4 regions of the Paenibacillus sp. GYB004 genome follow, and region 4 is predicted to be linked to each of the others. Evidence: riboswitches for the same ligand, from Rfam matches in the RefSeq annotation. Region 4 holds a riboswitch; each other region holds the start of a gene.
The links. A riboswitch is a leader RNA that binds a small molecule or an ion and turns the genes downstream of it on or off. The one in region 4 is predicted to bind cyclic di-GMP.

Region 1 (4,274 bases), on a different contig from region 4:
AAATAATCAGCTTACGGGGCTTACGGGCTTACGAACCTAGGACCCCTTATTTGGCTAACATGCAGCGATTTGGATTTGTTACGAACTCCAGAGATGCTATTTCCTGCATCAGTTCGCACTCCCGCCCATGTTCAACTCCATAAGGTAGCTGGGATTCGTTAGATCTGTTATGAAGTCTTGTTACGGCTATAAGAACGATACGGTTCATTAGCTCAAGACCTTAAGCTCATAAGCTCGACCTGCGGGTTTGCGTTTTTTACGCCGGAGGACAGAAGTCGCAATAGCTCGCTCGTCCAAAGCCGTGTATAAAAAAAGAGCGGCAAACCGCTCAAAAACGATTCTGTACATTGTGTACCCCAAATTACGTGCGCCGAATCTTCAGACCACGGCGTGCTGAAGCTTGCCGATCGGTCCTTCGGGATCGGCTATATCCGCTATTTCCGTATACGGAATCGGGAACGTCGGGAACCCGTAAGCGTAGGGCGTATATTCGTACAATTGGAAATACACGACAAGCTCGCTCGGAGTTAAATAATAGTCCTGATCCGGACCGACTCCCTTGAACGCTTTACCTTCCAGGATCGGCATGTCGTTCTCCTCGATTTGCCGCTTTAGAATCGCGTCAATATGTGCCTTATACCCGCTCCCATCGCGGAACAGATCATCAAAATCGTAATCGTCCCCGTCCCACAAGTCCATCGTCAGCGACTTTTGCAGCGTGATGCCGTGAGCCGCTCCTTTTGCATAGGCGTAGTTTTGGAACACAATGCTGATCAGCCCGTTTTCGTTCAGCATGACCTCATAGATGCCGGTCATTTCCTTGTTTTGGTCCTCGACATACCCCTGATCGCGAATCATCTGGTAGACGAGCTTCAGAATCCGGTCGTTGATCTCATGCTGCGCTTTCCGGTTCGGCAGCCCGGTCAGCTGCGGATAGCGGATTTGCAGCCGCGGCTTGATCATCACTTTTTTCGATATTTGGGCCGATAAATTGCGGAATTCCATCATGGCGACGGTACACCTCCTCCTCGCGGATCTTCGCCTAGTACTACCGATATTCAGCAGCAAGGAAAAGGTGCGCGCAAGATTGTATTTTTCCGGGAGAAGCCACAATTAAGCCTCGCATGATTTGAGAAAAACCTTTCGATAAAAACGTCCGGGCGATCCTTTGATGTACGAGCTATACGTTAGGTGCACGGGAGACAGTGGGCACCTTCGGTCGGGAGCCGCTCGTTGATGGGGGTTGACGGCAACATACTCGTCTTCAATGAGGCTCGAAACCGTAAACCTCGTTCTTGCGGGCAAGAGTGTTCCTCTTCGCTGAACCGTATGCCCCGCGGGGAAATGTATGCACGCGGCTCTGAACAAAATAGGAGGCTTCGGCGAGGCTGTCGATTCATTATGGACAACCAAGTGGAAAGGGAAAAGTTACCTTCCACCGCTCCTATTCCGTGTCGATGCGACACTTGCTGACTCGACCGGGAAAGAGGCTCTGAACTATCAAAAAAACCTCCCTGCGTCCGGAAGGCTCCCTTTGTTCGTATTCGGCTCGATTCGGACTTAGTTTCCTTTGTATTCCTGGCATGACAAGCAGGTCGTCACATTGACGCAGGTCGGATGGATGGGACCGGTAAACTTGGTGCAATAAATGGGGGTTTTGTACTCCACATTCGAGGAAATTAAGGAGCAATATTTGCAATTGCCGATCAGTTCGACCGTTAACCGGTGCAAATCGGTTTTCAACTGCATTACTTCGTCGTTCATACGCGCATCACCCCCAGATTAAGGTCACGAATGACGTCAGGCACCGCTTCTCTCCAAGCGTTCCTAAGCCTCCGACACAAAAAAAGACGACGCCCTAAAGCGACGTCCGTCCGGTTTGATGACGACATGCATCAGCTTATGGGCAACCCGGCTGTCATGGCGAAGTTCGCTGTAGACCCGTGGCTTTGCGCCCCTGGCTTTCGCCCAGGTTTGCCTTTATCCGATAATTCCTATCAACTATGCCCATAGTACCACAAATTTCCGGAGTCATTAATAGGCATTTTGGACTATTTTGAGACTTAAGGCGCAAATGCCAATATCCGCAGCCTCCAGTAATCGGCCACCCAGCGTCCTTCCCGGAACAAGACCGGGCGCGCCAAACGTTTCACTTCCTCGTACGCTTCTTCTTTCCGGGTATCGGTCAGTCCGGTGAAAAAGGCGCCGCCGAACATATCCAGCCAATGGTCCATTCCCCTCTCGCCGTCCTCCAGCGGAGTCGGCCGCGAATAGTGCAGCGCATATCCGACACGGAAGCCGGAAGCTTCAAGCAGTGACGCATATTGTCCGACCGATGGAAAATACCACGGATTGCGCGGCTCCGGATCGACGCCGAAGCTCTCCAGCGTCCGGTAGATCGCCGCAACGATCGCGCCAACGTTGTCCTTCCCGCCGAACTCGGCTACAAAACGCCCGCCAGGGACAAGGACGTTCCGGACGGCCCGGACAACGCCTTCCGGATCTGTCATCCAGTGAAGGGCGGCGTTGGATAATACGGCGTCGAACCGCCGGTCCGTCTCATACGATTGGCCGTCCGCAACCTCGAAGACCAGCCCCGGATATTTCGCCCGGGCCGCTTCGATCATCTCCGCCGAGAAATCGATCCCGTGTACCACCGCTCCCCGGTCCGCCAGCACCCGGCACAAATCGCCGGTTCCGCAGCCGACGTCAAGCACCGCTTCGCCCGGTTGTACATCCAGCAGATCGACCAGCGATTTGCCGAACTCGGACACAAATCCGAGTCTCGAATCGTACAAGGCGGCATCCCAGCCATGGGACGACTCCGGACGTCCCCCGGCACCCGTACCACCTGTTGCGGCACTCACACCATCTCCGTCTTTCTGACCATAGGGTTCCATTCTCATCTTCACGCACATCCTTCCTTCTATTTAGTAGTAATTGTGAAGGATGTTTCGTTATTGGTCCAATATATGAAATGGATAGTATTTATAGTTACTGCCTATTACATGTAAGCAATTCTGCCAGCTTCCGCTCCAGTCCTTCGCTGACAGGCATCATCGGAAGCCTTACCCGATCCGAGAGCAGCAGTCCGGTTTGCTTCATCATCCATTTTACCGGCGAAGGGTTCGGTTCGGCGAACAGCAGGCCGATCAGCGGCACCAGCTTATCGAACTTCTCCCTCGCTTCCGGCCAGCAGCCCCGAGAGAACTGCTCATATACCTCGACGAAACGGCCCGTATACATATTCGCGGAAGCCATCATCGCTCCGCTAGCCCCGCAGCATAAAGCTGCGAAGAAGTATAGGTCGTCCCCGCACAGCAGCGCTTTGTCCGTATGACCGGACAGCTCGATGAAGTTGCGGACTCCGCCGGTGCTCTCTTTAATTCCCGCCACGCCTTCGATCCCGAGAATCGCGGCGATGTCGCCGGAGGTCAGCTCCAGGCCGGTCCGGTGCGGGATATGGTAAGCGACGACCGGGAGCCCGGCATCGGCGACCCGCCGGTAATGCTCCATCACTCCCTGCTTCGACGGACGGTTGTAATACGGCGTCACCACGAGCGCGCCGTCCGCTCCCAGCGCCTGAGCCTGCTTCGTCAGACTTACCGCTTCCGCCGTATCGTTCGAGCCCGTGCCGATCAGAATCGGAAACGTCCGCTCCCCCCTTGCCTCCAGCGCATTCTCCATCAAAAGGCGCACCTCTTCGGGGCGGACGGTCAGGCATTCCCCGGTCGTTCCGTTAATGACGATTCCGTGCGCGCGCTGGTCCATGAGAGTCTGCACGACGCGGCGGAAGCTGCCCGTATCCAGCTCGCCTTCCTCCGTAAAAGGGGTTACGACCGGAACGATAACGCCTTTTAATTGCTCAGTCAACATATCGGATCACTCCTCGTCTGGGATTGTCGCCGGCCGCATCGTTCCGGCTCTGACAACAATGTAGCACATACAATGCGATCGGAGTTAGCTATAATAAACGATTTATACAATCGGCTTTATCGATGAATGGTCAAGTGAAAAGGCTGATTTCTTCTATCTCTTCGTGATTAATACCCAATCAAATCGGAATTAGCTATAATAAAGAATAGAAACAATCGGAATTTTCGATGGAGTAAGGATGGTGAGAGGTGTGGATGAAACATTAATGCGGACGTTTCGCGAGACGGCGCGCCTATTACATATAACCCGAGCGGCGGAAGCGCTCGGGTATGCTCAATCCAGTGTAACCGCGCAAATCCGCAAGCTCGAGGCGGAGTACGGCGTACCGCTGTTCGAGC
Region 2 (4,274 bases), on a different contig from region 4:
TAGTGTGTTGCGGGCCCAAGGTTACTATGTATTTAAAAATGTCCCTGATCAGATCCGGTCATTAATGATCCGCAACAAGGAACCGGCCTACGGACAATCGTTCGCGTTTCATCTCTCGCTAGAAGGGAGCGGTCGCCATGGCGAGTAAAAAGCCGAGACTTTGGATCGGGCACGTGATTCGCTGGCTCCTCATAACGGCCGCTTTGACGTTTATCGTCAGAGCTTCCTACGGGCCCGAACCATGGAAACTTACAAGCGTGACCCGTCAGGCGCTAAGCGGAATGGAGCTTCCCGATGCGGCTATCGTATCGGTAGACCCGGGCGAACGCGGCGTGCGTTCCGTGTTGTTGGCAGACCGGGAGAACGGCTTGTACCACCGGATATTTGTTGCGCGCAAGTTCGGGATGATATGGAGCAACCCAGGCGGAGGCAGCTTTCGAATGTCTCTAGATCCCGGAATAAAAGTAGATTTCGGCGGAGGAATGACCACGATAGAGGACTACAGGTTTTTTTACTACTCCGGCCAAGTAAATGATCCCGCGATCGCCAGGCTGCAGGTTGTCTGGCAGGACGGCGTATCCCAGGACGTCACAGTGCAAAATGGACTTTATCAAGTGATCCGGGCACTTCCGGCACGTTCATCGGTATGGAATCCCCGAGACAAACTGATCGCCTATGACAGTCAGGACCGGACTCTATACGAGCTTACTCCGGAACGCAACGAAATACGCTGATCTCCCGCCGGCTTGAGTTGATGCGCATCCTCTCAGCGTGTATGCTGTACAGATAGGAACGTATAAAGGAGATCGGGTCATGGATATTCGCATCGTATCGCTTAATGTCGGTAAACCGCAGTCGTTCATCTACAAAGGCGCCGCAGTAGAAACGGGGATTTTCAAGCAGCCGGCGGAGCAAGGTCCGGTGCTGCTGACCGCGACGAATTTTGCAGGCGACGGCCAGGCCGATCTCGTCCACCACGGAGGACCGGACAAAGCCGTATGCGTCTATCCGTTCGAGCATTATGCTCACTGGGAGCGCGAGTTGAACCGGACTATGAGTTACGGGGCGTTTGGGGAAAATTTGACGGTGCTCGGCATGACGGAGGACCGGGTATGTATCGGCGATATTTACGCCTCAGGAGAGGTACGTCTTCAAGTGACGCAGCCCCGGCAGCCGTGCCACAAGCTGGCCAAAAAATACGATATCCCGGACCTCGCGCTACGGGTGCAGCATACGGGCTACACCGGCTTTTATTGCCGCGTGCTGACGCCGGGACTGTTCGACCGGAGCGCCCCTCTGACCTTGGAGCGCCGGCACCCGCTCGGCATAACCGTTCAATACGCCAACACGATCAAACATCACGACAAGATCAACCTGGACGGGATCGCCGCCCTGCTAGCAGTAGAGGAGCTGTCGGGCAACTGGCGGGCCTCTTTCGAGAAACGAATCGCAGGAACCGAACCGTCCGAAGGCGAGCGGTTAAACGGGAAGCCGTAACCCTCGGCTCTGCATCATCTTTTTTGCGAGCAGAGCGCGTTTAGCTTCGCTGAAACGACATATGTGCGAGTTAGCTAAATGGCTAAATGGCAAACTGGCTAACTAATTAACTAATGAGCTAACTAACCAACTCTAACCAACCAAATAGGAGCCTTTAGTCGTGTCCAGGCCGGTTTTCGGACAAAATAAAGCATACAAACCGCTCTTATTCGGTTCTGTCCCCGCTTGGAGCTGGACAACAGGCTAAAGCTAAACGGCCGCCCACGATAGGCGACTTTGCAGTACTGCCGCCTTGGAGCACTTGCAGCACTTGCAGCACTTGCAGCACTTGCAGCACTTGCAGCACTTGCGGCATTTGCAGCACTTGCGGCACTTGCGGCACTTGCAGCACTTGCGGCACTTGCAGCACTTGCGGCACTTGCTGACTCGACAAGCAGATGGCCCCATCCCCGTTTTAGTACGGCGGAAACTTTGATCTACCCAAAAAAGACCGGCAAGGCTCAACCTTCATCCGAAGGCTGGACTTTGCCGGTCTTTCCATATTTCCTCTATTAGCAAGCACAAGGCTTGAACGTATGATCTTTGATCGTCCGGACTACTTTAATCGACGTAACGGAAGTAGCCAGCGGCTGTCTTGGCTTGAAGGTGAGATTCAAGAAATCGGTAAGCTCCACTTCATGACCGGAATTTTTGAACGCTTCGACGAAATCGCCGACAGTCGGTTTTTTGCCGAGCTCGCAATAGATGTCGATCTGCTTGCTCACTTTGCCAAATTTGTCAAAATACTCCACCGTCGAGTAATATCTTTCCTTCAACATACAGTTCCTCCTAAGAAGTGTAGTCTACCGAATGTTGATGGAGCAGCTTCGCCTCCAACCATTTTCGGCAACCCGGCCGCCTTAGAGAATCCTCCTTAGGCCCGTCGGCTTTGCGTCCCGGACTTTCGTCCGGTTTGCCTTTGTCGTCCTGCTCAGAAACGCACTTTCATACCCGTATTACCTTTTACTATACAATATTACGGGACATTTATCTAGACGAAATCTTCCAAAGTCAAGATGAAATTCGAGCACTCGTTTTGCTGCTTTGGCACTATTCACTTTGTGTTGGTTCTTGTCGAATAAAAAGTATACCCGGATGCTGAGATGGCGGAAGGGAAATTCATATACAGGGGGAACGAGCATGTCTACTCATTGGAGCCGGAGCATCATTGCCAAGCTGAGCTTTTTCGCCGCGCTGTGCGCACTGTTGATGACGGCCGGACAAGCCGCAATTTCTTATTTGCAGCAAAAGGATCAGTATTATAACGAGCTCAAACAGTACCAGCAGATGGTGCACAAGTCTGTCGAGCAGCATGCCGGAAAGTTCGCTTCGCTCAAAGACTTTATCAAGACCAACAAAAAAGCCGATCCGGCACAGCCGGGCATTGCCCTTATTCAACCTTATATGGACCTGTACACCGGATCGGGCGGCGTGGCCAATACGTATCTGCTCTATCCCGGAACGATCGAATCCGGGGGCAAAACCGCGATGACGATCATGCTCGCGAACAAATCGCTTGCCGATTCCGGCTTCCAGCCTTCCACTCCGTACGAGCTGCCTCCGGCATTTACGAAAGCGATCCGGGCGGCGGAGAGCGGCGAGATCGGGGTATCCGACGTATTTTCCGACGATTATGGAACATGGGTCAGTATTTTGAGTGCGATACGCGATGAGAATGGCGGCGTTACGGCCATTTTGGGTATTGATTTCGATTATGCCAACGTACAGCATCAGCTGGACGCCAAGCTGAGAACCAGCTTGCTGGTCGGCCTCCTCACCGGGACGATCGCCGTGGCAATGATGATCGCCGTCATCGTATGGATCATCAGGCCGGTTCGCGAACTGACCCGGATTACTCAGAAAGTGGCCGGCGGGGATCTGACCGAATCGGTCTCGATCCGGCGCAAGGACGAGATCGGCGAGCTGGCCGCCTACTTCGGCGTCATGATCGGCAATATCCGCGAGATGATCGGGCGCATCCGCGAGACGTCGGACGTCGTCGCCGAGAACGCCGAGACGCTGCACGAAGGATCGGAGCAGACATCGGAAGCTGCCCGCCACGTCGCCATGTCGATCGAGCAGGTAGCGGCCGGTACCGAGCGGCAGTTGACGAGCTCGGAGGAAAGCGCCAAAGCGATGGAGGAGATGGCGCAGGGTGTCCAGCGGATCGCGGAGTCGGCGGTAACCGCAGCCGATTCGTCCAATCAGGCGTACTTGCTCGCCGAACAGGGAAGCGAGCAGGTGCGCGGCAACAGACGACAGATGACGGCCATTCAGGGTGCCGTCAACAGCGCGTCCGGCTCTATGGAACGGCTGGGCCGGTTATCCGACGAGATCGGATCGATTACATCGCTCATCTCGACCATCGCCGGACAGACGAACCTGCTCTCTCTGAATGCGGCGATCGAAGCGGCCCGGGCCGGGGAACACGGCCGCGGCTTCGCCGTCGTATCCGGTGAAATCCGCAAGCTCGCCGAGCAGTCCCGACAAGCTGCGGTCCAGATCCACGATCTCGTCGATTCGATCCAGGCGGGGACCCGCGAAGCGATCCAGACGATGCAGACGGGAGCCAGCGAAGTGGAGGGCATGTCCGAAACCGTCGAATCGGTCGACCGTTTATTTACGAGCATCGTCGGTTCGATCGAAGAGGTAACCCGTCAGATTATGGAGGTATCCGCCTCGTCCGAGCAGATGTCCGCGAGCTCGCAGGAGGTAAGCGCCTCGATCGCCGAACTGGC
Region 3 (4,274 bases), on a different contig from region 4:
CAGAAGCCGATCGGATTTCCCGGTGAAGGCGGTGCCGTGAAACGTGTCGGTCCTCTCTTCTACTGGGCGTGGGCGTTTACGCCCGAGGATGGCTATATTCCCCCGCACCCGCATCAGGCCTTCGAGATTGTCACCTATGTGATCCAAGGCAAGGCTGTGCACGGAGACTCGCTGGGCACCAAGAGCACGATAGGGGCCGGCGGAGCGCAAGTGATGCAGACGGGATCGGGCGTCTCCCACGAGGAACGTTTTGTCGGACCGGATATGGAAGGATTTCAGATCTGGTTCGAGCCCGATCTTCGCCAAACACGTTACGATCAGCCGACCTATCGCCAATTCGAGCACGAGCAGTTCCCGGTTCAAGAACACGAGGGCGTCACCGTCAAAGAAGTCATCGGCGGGCAATCGCCGGTAGCGCTGAAGGTGGAAGCGCATATGCGGGATATTACGATACAGGCAGGCGGCGAATATGTGCTGGAGCTGGCGGCGGGACGTTCGATGGCGGTTCTGGCGATTCGCGGCACCGGATCTCTCGGTTCGGCCGATGACGAAGCGTCGGCGGCGCTGCATTCCAAAGATTTCGCCGTATTGGACGCTGGCGGGACGAGCGGCTCAACCGTTGTGAGAGCAGCGGCAGATGAAGCTCTGCGACTCGTCGCGATCGAGGTGCCTTCGGAAACCGATTATCCGCTGTATAACAAACGCTGATCGCACCGGATACCGGCTCTCTGTCGAAGCCGGCAACGAGCAGCCTCACATGCATAAGCTGCGAAAACCGGACTCCTAATCCAATACCCCGGTATGCTTTGCACTTCATAAATAAATGAGTCGGTATGCACGGATGTGCCGTCAGTCAAGGCAGGAGACGCTTGCGGACCTGCCCTGACTGCGTGTTCCGGCGGCGGAAAGCATAACCCGGGCGCTGGCGGCGGCAGAAAAAAACGGGATAAAGAGCTCTCGCGCCACGCATGGCACGAAAGCTGCTTTATCCCGTGTACGGTCCGGCCGTCACGGCCGACCCGGAAGATCCGCTCCTATACCGTCCGTGGAGCGGCCAAATATTCTTGAAGCAGCCGGTACAATTGAATGACCCGATCCAAATTTTTGCTGAACCGGAACGAAATCTTCCTCTCGCCCTGCCAATAAAAAATAAACAGATTGTTGTGCCGCCCGACGACGAGCTCTACATCCCACTTCGAATCGTTTAGCCGGTACTTGTCCCGGTTAAAAAAAAGCTTCGGCCCTTCCTTCGAACGATACATGCCGACAAAGTCGTTCCCCATCTTCAGGTAATACCCTTGCTCCGCCGATGCGTGCCGTTCCTCCATAATGATTCAGCTCCTTCGCCCAAGTGATGAAGAGCCGATACTGGTCCTGCTCCCGTTCCCCGACCCCTGGCATACAAAAAAATCCCCCAAAAGCGCAGACCTGCTTCGTAGCCCATCGCTGTTCCTTTGGAAGCTCCCGTTATCCATAAGAAATTGCTTGGCACAACTTCCTATATTACAAAAAACTCCGATCCAAATCGTTCGGCAGCTGGCTGGCTTGGCAAGGTCGATTCCGACCTGCTGCTTTAGCCCCTCTAGCTTTGCGTCGCCGGCTTTAGCCGGGTTTGCCGTTTGTCGGGAGGTAATCGAAGTTAGGTATGGTATGTATCGCGTCTTCCTTCTTAGAATAGGGGAGAAGCCCCTTCTTCGCATCCTCCTTTGTACCTATTTCCGGGAAAAACGCCCCGATTATTTACAATTTTCTTCTTTTTTTCGACAACTATTCCCGGTATATTCCATATGGTTACTATTTTTATCCTTTTTCGCGATGAATGGCTCTGCGCAAAATGAGTTTTTCCTGGGAGCCAGATGATTCAGTCCGCTAAAAAACGGACACGTTCCTCTCCAAAAAGAAAGGAATCGGGCGTTAACCCGATTCCCCGGCTTGCCCATCAGCCCTTAGATCCAAGCCCGGCTGACGATAACAAGCAAGATGAACAGTACCAGAATTACGCCTGTCGAAGTAAACAAGCCTCCAACTCCCGGGCCGCAACCGCATCCTGCACCGCCAACGTATCCCATGGTCAGTCCTCCTCGATATTTCATGATTGTGCGGCCGACATCCGTTGCAACCGGCCGGGCGGCCCGATTGACAGTCGAGATGAATGAACCACACGATCTACAATATGAGGAGGGGCGGGTAACGGACTGTACAGATGTCCCGGCGAACGTAATTTTTTATCAATACCGGTTTGCGGCACTCCGCTTACAGATCGTCCGGATTTTTGATGACAAGAACGGGGACTTTCGCATGCTGCACCACATAATGGCTGACACTGCCGAGGAACAGCTCCTTCAGCGTGCTGAGCCCTCTGCTGCCGATTACGATCAGATCCGCTTGCAGCTCTTCGGCGTAATCGAGCAGGGCGCGCGCCGGGTCTCCTTGAAGCAGCGCAGTCGCCGCATTCGGCAAATCCGTCGCTAGCTCTTTGGCTTCGTCCAGCGTTCTCTCCGAGTCGGACAACTCGTCCAGCTCCATGCGCACCGGCGCGGCGATCATCGCTTCGCCTACGACCAGGTTCGGATAATGGAATACATGGGCGATCGTAAGCCGCGAGCCCGGTATGCTGCGAACGAGCTCCTTTGCGCGCAAGAGCGCCGACTGGGCTTGCTCCGATCCGTCATATGCGACCAGTACATGTTGAAATGGCATATACAGCACCTCTTTTGTTGGATAGATCGTTCTTACTCCAGCGTACCACTCGTCATGTCCGGACACTGTGAGAAACATCACTATCGATTGCAGTACATCCTACATCTATACCCCAGTATGCCACGGTCGAAACAGTCACGCTTCATCCGCTCCGACTTAAGCCGTCCCCTGAATTCCGATTACAAGCTTGAATGTTTTCCGCGGTTTTCGGTCAAGCCGGACACACTCGGATGTATCCAGAATGAACACGCTTCTGCCGACCTTATGCCTGCTACCCAACTGGCACGGGCAAGGCGCCGCGGTCCCCGCAGTCGGATCAAGACGCCTCCGCATCCGCTCCCCGTACTCCATCATCGTTCATTACCGTTCATTACCATCCATCACTATTCATCACCGTCCATCACCACTCATCACGAATGATGCTTCCGCATGTCCGAGTGGAGCTTCTTCCAGCGCTTCTTCTCCTTCAGCTGCAGCGCCTTGTCCTCCTTGCGGGCCAAGTAGGCAAGCTCCCGCTGCAACTTCAAGTAGCTGTCGTAGCGGTCGGCCGGCAGCGCGCCGCTGCGGAGCGCTTCCTTCACCGCGCAGCCCGGCTCGTTGCCATGGCTGCAGTCGTCGAATCGGCACGCCGCCGTGAGCTCCTCGACGTCGCGGAACCCGTGGCCAAGCCCCTCGTCCGCATGCCACAGCTGCAGCTCGCGCATGCCCGGCGTGTCGATCAGCACGCCGCCGCCCGGCAGCGGCACGAGCTCGCGGTGCGTCGTCGTATGACGCCCCTTGTCGTCATCCTCGCGGATCTCCCTCACGTTCATGACCGCTTCGCCGTACAAGGCGTTGACGAGCGTCGACTTCCCAGCACCCGACGACCCGAGAAGAGCGACCGTCTGCCCTTCGCCGAAATACGGCGCGAGTCTGTCCAGCCCTTCCCCTTCGGCTGCGCTGATCGTACAGATCGGCACGCCCATCGCGACGTGCTCCGCCTCCGCCGCCTTCCCGCGCCTCTCGTCTTCACCGCACAGGTCCGCCTTCGTCAGCACGATGACCGGATTCGCTCCGCTCTCCCAAGCCAGAATCAGATACCTCTCCAGCCGCCTTACGTTAAAATCCTGGTTCAGCGCAGCAACCAGAAAAACCGTATCAACGTTAGCCGCCACGATCTGCTCATCTGTCACGAAGCCGGCCAGCTTCCGCGAAAATTTGCTCGTCCGCGGCAAGATCGAATGGATGATCGCCCGGTTGTCCGCTTCACGGTACCGGACCGTCACCCAGTCGCCTACGGCCGGGTAATCGCCGCGGCCCTGCGCCTGGTGTCTCAGCTTGCCGGCCACCTCCGCCAGCATATCCCCCCGTTCCGTGTAGATCCGGTACAGATGGGTATGCTCCAGCGCGACTCGGCCAAATCCGTCTCCCGGCTGCGCGGTCTCCCGAAACTGCCGTTCTCTATCAGCCGTCCAGCCCAAGCGGTTCATATTCGTATTCAACTTCATATTCAATGCGGATTCCTCCCGTAATGGACGGAAGCGGCATCCGCCACGTCATCAAGCGCGATACATGGTCGGTGCTTCCGCCGTATT
Region 4 (4,274 bases):
CCGGCCCCTTTCTCGGTAAGCTGCAAATAGATAACCCGGCGGTCTTTCTCGTCCGGCATTCGCCGAATCAGCTCTTTATCGAACAAGCGGGTAATGATCGCCGTAATCGAGCTTTTACCGACGCAAAACATATCCGCCAGTTCCGAAGACGTGCAGCGCTGCCGTTCCTGGATATAACGCAATATTCCGTACTGGTCGGCAGTCAGCCCCCCGGGCATCAACTCGCGGATTAGCGCGCTTAGCCGGCGGTTAACCGTAAACGTCGCACTCTCGTACCTGTGAATCAACTGATGGAGCTGTTCCCCGTCCATTAAACCCCTCCTTTTCCTGTCTATTAATTAATTCGACCGTCCAATAGTTTTACAGTGAAACAATTCAACAAGGGAACTATATCACAGCCGGCTGGGCATAGTCAACGCATGGATAAGCAGATAGCCAAAGACGCCTCCAAGCCGCTGCAGAAGCGAAATTGGAAGCGTCTGAATGAAAAGGCGTGAGTCGGTTTACAGCGGGTCGATCTGAACGGCCGCCTGCTTGCCGCTGAGCTGAATGCCCGTCTTTTTGGCGCCGACCGGGCGCAACTGCTTAAGCAGGTCCTCAAGCAGCTCCTTGGCGGCGGCACCTTCCTTGCCTTGAATACGGACGACGAACAAAACGGCATCTCCCGCGCTTAAAATGTTCTCCGCCTGCCGCCGCTTCGTCTCCAGGTCGTGCTCCTCGATATGCGGCGTCAGCCGGATTTCCTTCACCTTCGGCCCCCGCTCCCGCTTGCGTTCCTGCTGGGCCGCTTCCTTGGCGGCTCCGGCCCGGATCAGCCGGCAGGGAGGAGGACTGCTGAGCAGCGACGTGCATACGAGGTCCACCTTGAGACGTTTGGCCATCGCGAGCGCCTCCGGGGTCGGAACCACGCCCAAATTTTCCCCGTCCACACCGGTCAGATGAACTTCGGACGCTTTGATTTTCTCATTTTTAATCATTGTGAACGCACCTGATCTTTCGTTATAATGAACCCATATTACGTCTTTGGGGGAGATTTTTCAATGCACCGCAAACAACTGGAAGAACAAATCATCCGCAATTACGAGCGAGACGAGACGATGATGATCCTCGTTTTCGCCCAGTGGTGCGTCAATAACGATCTCGACCCGCTAGCTTTGTACAAGCAGGCTTATCCGGACCAGGCCGAAAATGCCGCCCTGCAGCAAGCCGTCGACTTGACCGTATCCAAGCACGAAGCGGGGGAAGTACCCGACGAGACGGTGCTCGGTGTCTTGTCCTTATTCGGCAACGAGGAGCTCGCCTTCGTCGTCACCGAACAGATCGCCAAGCGGTGCAGGAAAAAGACGCAAAGCTGACAGCAAACTCCATTCCGTCGGGACACACCAGCTCTACCTGTACGTGCAAGCTTCGCATCCGGCCGGCCGCCGAGCAGCGGCTTCCTCAAGCTGCTGCAGCCTCCCCGGACTGTACGGGTACGGTCCGCCATCAGGCCGGCTCGCCCCCGTTTCCGACAGCCTATTCTTCAATCTCCCTGGCCCCGTTCCCGGAAATGCGACCCTGCCGCCCGAACGTCAAAATAACCCACGTTCCCCGTCCCACTTCACTCGTTACCCTGATCGTTCCTCCGTGCTCCAGCACAAGCTGCTTGGCGATCGCCATGCCCAGCCCGGTACCGTTGCCCGCCCCTTCCGTATTCGTCCCCCGGTAATACCGCTCGAACAGCCGGTCGAGCTTACTCGATCGCAATCATCGTTTTCACGGCGCTCGCCAGCGGCATGACCCGGTCCGAATTCGACTGCGCAATCGTTTGATCGTCGCTCCGAAGCGTAATGGCCGCCTTCTCCGGATTGTTCGTTACGAATTTCCATACATAGTCGGCATTCGCTTGTTTCGCCCAATACGCCGTCCCCCCGATCCAAATAACCGCACCTGCAAGCAACGTCCCGACGCCAATTCCGATCCACATCCAAAGTTTCAAGATAAGTCTCCTCCCGGTCATTGATTACCTGATACAAGTCAAACTTACGTGTCTGCCATCAACGGGTTCGGCGGCCATCCAGCCGTTCTCCAGCCGCGCCTCCGACTTTGTACTAGTCGTATTGTACCGGACGAAGCTTACCTGACTTCAAACCGTACCTTAACGGCACCTTAATTCGTTGAATGCCGCGGTTTCTTCCAACAGGAAGGGTTCAGCTTCGCAGAAAACTTACCCTTACATGGCGCTTTACTCATAAAAACCCGAACGCGCTCCGCTCCCTGGATAGGAGGCGGGCAGGTTCGGGCTTCGGATTGTGCGCAGGGTCGTAGCTGCCGTATTCAGTTTTTGCGGGACGAGATCAACTCGTAAAACAAATCTCCCTGTTCCGCCACTTCGTCCAGCCTCACCGCCGGAGGATTGCGCAACAGATGATCCGGCAAGCTCAGAAATTGCAGTACCAGCTCTTCATCGAACTGGATGCCGCTTTGCTCGAGAAGTTCTTCTTTGGCCTGTTCGACCGTTTTTCCTTTTTTGTAAGGCCTGTCCGAGGTCATGGCGTCGAACGCGTCCACGATCGAGCACATGCGGGCCAACCGGGGAATCCGGCTGCTGCCGAGCCCCGTCGGATAACCGGACCCGTCCCACCGCTCATGATGATACTTGACGATATCCAGCAGCCGGGCATCTTTCATCCCTTCCTGCATCAACAGCTCGCTGCCCGATTCGGGATGCGTCCGCATCCGGTCCCATTCTCCCTGGTCAAGCTTGCACGTTTTTTGCAAAATGGCTGTTTCGATTTTAATTTTCCCTACATCATGCACACAGCATCCCACAATAAAAACTTGCCGGTCCTCCGGTCCGGCCAACGGATAATGCGTGACCCAGCACTGGGCGAGCGCCCCGACCCGGCCTACATGTTCGAACGTCTCCCTGTCTTTATCCGACAATCGCTGCAAAAGACGGTTGATCGCGTACAGCATTACTTCTCCCCCTTCATCGGCAATAAGCTAAAATCGTGTGTCAGCCTGATAATCACGGGGTTCCGATCAACAAAAAAACCCTCAGGTTAGAGGGGTCCCGTCTCATAGTTCGGCGACCTGGCTGGCATGACGTAATACGGTTGCATCCCATATTCGCACCCGGCGGTCCCCGGCGCGAATATGGGACAAATTACATGGTAGCCCCAATGGTTTTGCGGCCTTATCTTTCGATAAGTGTGCCTTTGGATTCGATTATGAACAAGTATTTGGTTCCATCATCCTATTGTTTTTATTTAATATGTGCAATTAGTTTGATTGTAACCGATTTGTATATTTTTGTCATGCAAAATCGAAAAAAATGTCGATATTCCTCACATACTCTCGATTTGTAATGTATAATCACGAATTAAGTGCGTTTTTCGCAGCGATCAGGCTCGTCTTTTGTCGAATAAACGGTCACCATCCAAACGAATCGCAACCAAATCAAACAAGGCTATTTCAAGTGTTGCATCACAGATCACAGGAAAACGTCCCCGTTTTCAAACGAAAGGACCTCAACTTCCACGGTCACGTGGAGGCTGAAGTCCTTTATCTCGAGGCACATCGGTTCGAACGGCGCACACTATTCTCAAAAGTGAATGTGCCGACAGCCCCGTTTCGTTTCCTCCCCATATACGGTCCGGTTAGGCGTCAGGCTTTCCCGGCTTTCTCGAGCAGATCGCGTACGACGACGCTGACCATGATCAGGCCGGCTACAGGCGGCACGAACGAGTTGCTGGCCGGCGGCTGCTGCGCTTTGCGGATATCCGGAGCGTTGTCCGGCACGATCCGCTGCGTAACGTCGCCGCGCGGCTTAATCGGCTCCTCGGTCGAGAAGACGACCTTGACGCCTTTTTTGATCCCATCCTTGCGCAGCTTCTGGCGGATGACGCGGGCGAGCGGGTCGACCGACGTCTGCGAGATGTCCGCCACACGGAACTGCGTCGGGTCCATCTTGTTCGCCGCCCCCATACTGGAGATGATCGGTATTTTGCGTTTCAGGCATTCTTTGATGAGATGGATCTTGTATGTCACCGTATCGGAGGCGTCCAGCACGTAGTCGAGCGGATAGTCGAAAAACTTCTCGTACGTCTCCTCGGTGTAAAACATCCGCAGCGCGATCGCATCGCAATCCGGATTGATCAGCTTGACCCGGTCGCGCATCAGCTCGGCCTTCGGTTGCCCGACGGTAGTCGTCAGCGCATGGATCTGCCGGTTAATATTCGTGATATCGACGACATCCTTGTCCACCATGATGACCCGGCCGACGCCTGTAC

Region 1: linked by a shared signal. The riboswitch ahead of PV433_RS25510 (hypothetical protein) and the one ahead of PV433_RS26535 (HD-GYP domain-containing protein) in region 4 are both predicted to bind cyclic di-GMP.
Region 2: linked by a shared signal. The riboswitch ahead of PV433_RS30405 (hypothetical protein) and the one ahead of PV433_RS26535 (HD-GYP domain-containing protein) in region 4 are both predicted to bind cyclic di-GMP.
Region 3: linked by a shared signal. The riboswitch ahead of PV433_RS00775 (hypothetical protein) and the one ahead of PV433_RS26535 (HD-GYP domain-containing protein) in region 4 are both predicted to bind cyclic di-GMP.

The regions. Positions count from the first base shown of each region.
Region 1 covers NZ_JARBDB010000059.1:71,007-75,280, reverse strand. Annotated here, with positions in the region: gene PV433_RS25515 (DUF3298 and DUF4163 domain-containing protein) at 379-1,008, opposite strand; gene PV433_RS25510 (hypothetical protein) at 1,561-1,764, opposite strand; cyclic di-GMP riboswitch class I at 1,903-1,989, opposite strand; gene PV433_RS25505 (class I SAM-dependent methyltransferase) at 2,064-2,906, opposite strand; gene dapA (4-hydroxy-tetrahydrodipicolinate synthase) at 2,995-3,876, opposite strand; gene PV433_RS25495 (LysR family transcriptional regulator) at 4,127-4,274, shown strand, end outside.
Region 2 covers NZ_JARBDB010000067.1:74,813-79,086, forward strand. Annotated here, with positions in the region: gene PV433_RS30385 (hypothetical protein) at 1-148, shown strand, start outside; gene PV433_RS30390 (hypothetical protein) at 138-734, shown strand; gene PV433_RS30395 (MOSC domain-containing protein) at 814-1,497, shown strand; gene PV433_RS30400 (hypothetical protein) at 1,703-1,930, opposite strand; gene PV433_RS30405 (hypothetical protein) at 2,049-2,315, opposite strand; cyclic di-GMP riboswitch class I at 2,379-2,464, opposite strand; gene PV433_RS30410 (methyl-accepting chemotaxis protein) at 2,677-4,274, shown strand, end outside.
Region 3 covers NZ_JARBDB010000002.1:164,958-169,231, forward strand. Annotated here, with positions in the region: gene PV433_RS00770 (pirin family protein) at 1-708, shown strand, start outside; gene PV433_RS00775 (hypothetical protein) at 1,035-1,328, opposite strand; cyclic di-GMP riboswitch class I at 1,529-1,627, opposite strand; gene PV433_RS00780 (sporulation protein YjcZ) at 1,947-2,069, opposite strand; gene PV433_RS00785 (universal stress protein) at 2,254-2,700, opposite strand; gene rsgA (ribosome small subunit-dependent GTPase A) at 3,111-4,187, opposite strand; gene PV433_RS00795 (hypothetical protein) at 4,239-4,274, opposite strand, start outside.
Region 4 covers NZ_JARBDB010000060.1:149,610-153,883, forward strand. Annotated here, with positions in the region: gene PV433_RS26510 (MarR family winged helix-turn-helix transcriptional regulator) at 1-311, opposite strand, end outside; gene infC (translation initiation factor IF-3) at 504-977, opposite strand; gene PV433_RS26520 (hypothetical protein) at 1,041-1,355, shown strand; partial or broken gene PV433_RS26525 (ATP-binding protein) at 1,516-1,722, opposite strand; gene PV433_RS26530 (hypothetical protein) at 1,733-1,978, opposite strand; gene PV433_RS26535 (HD-GYP domain-containing protein) at 2,317-2,958, opposite strand; cyclic di-GMP riboswitch class I at 3,067-3,209, opposite strand; gene PV433_RS26540 (tRNA threonylcarbamoyladenosine dehydratase) at 3,649-4,274, opposite strand, start outside.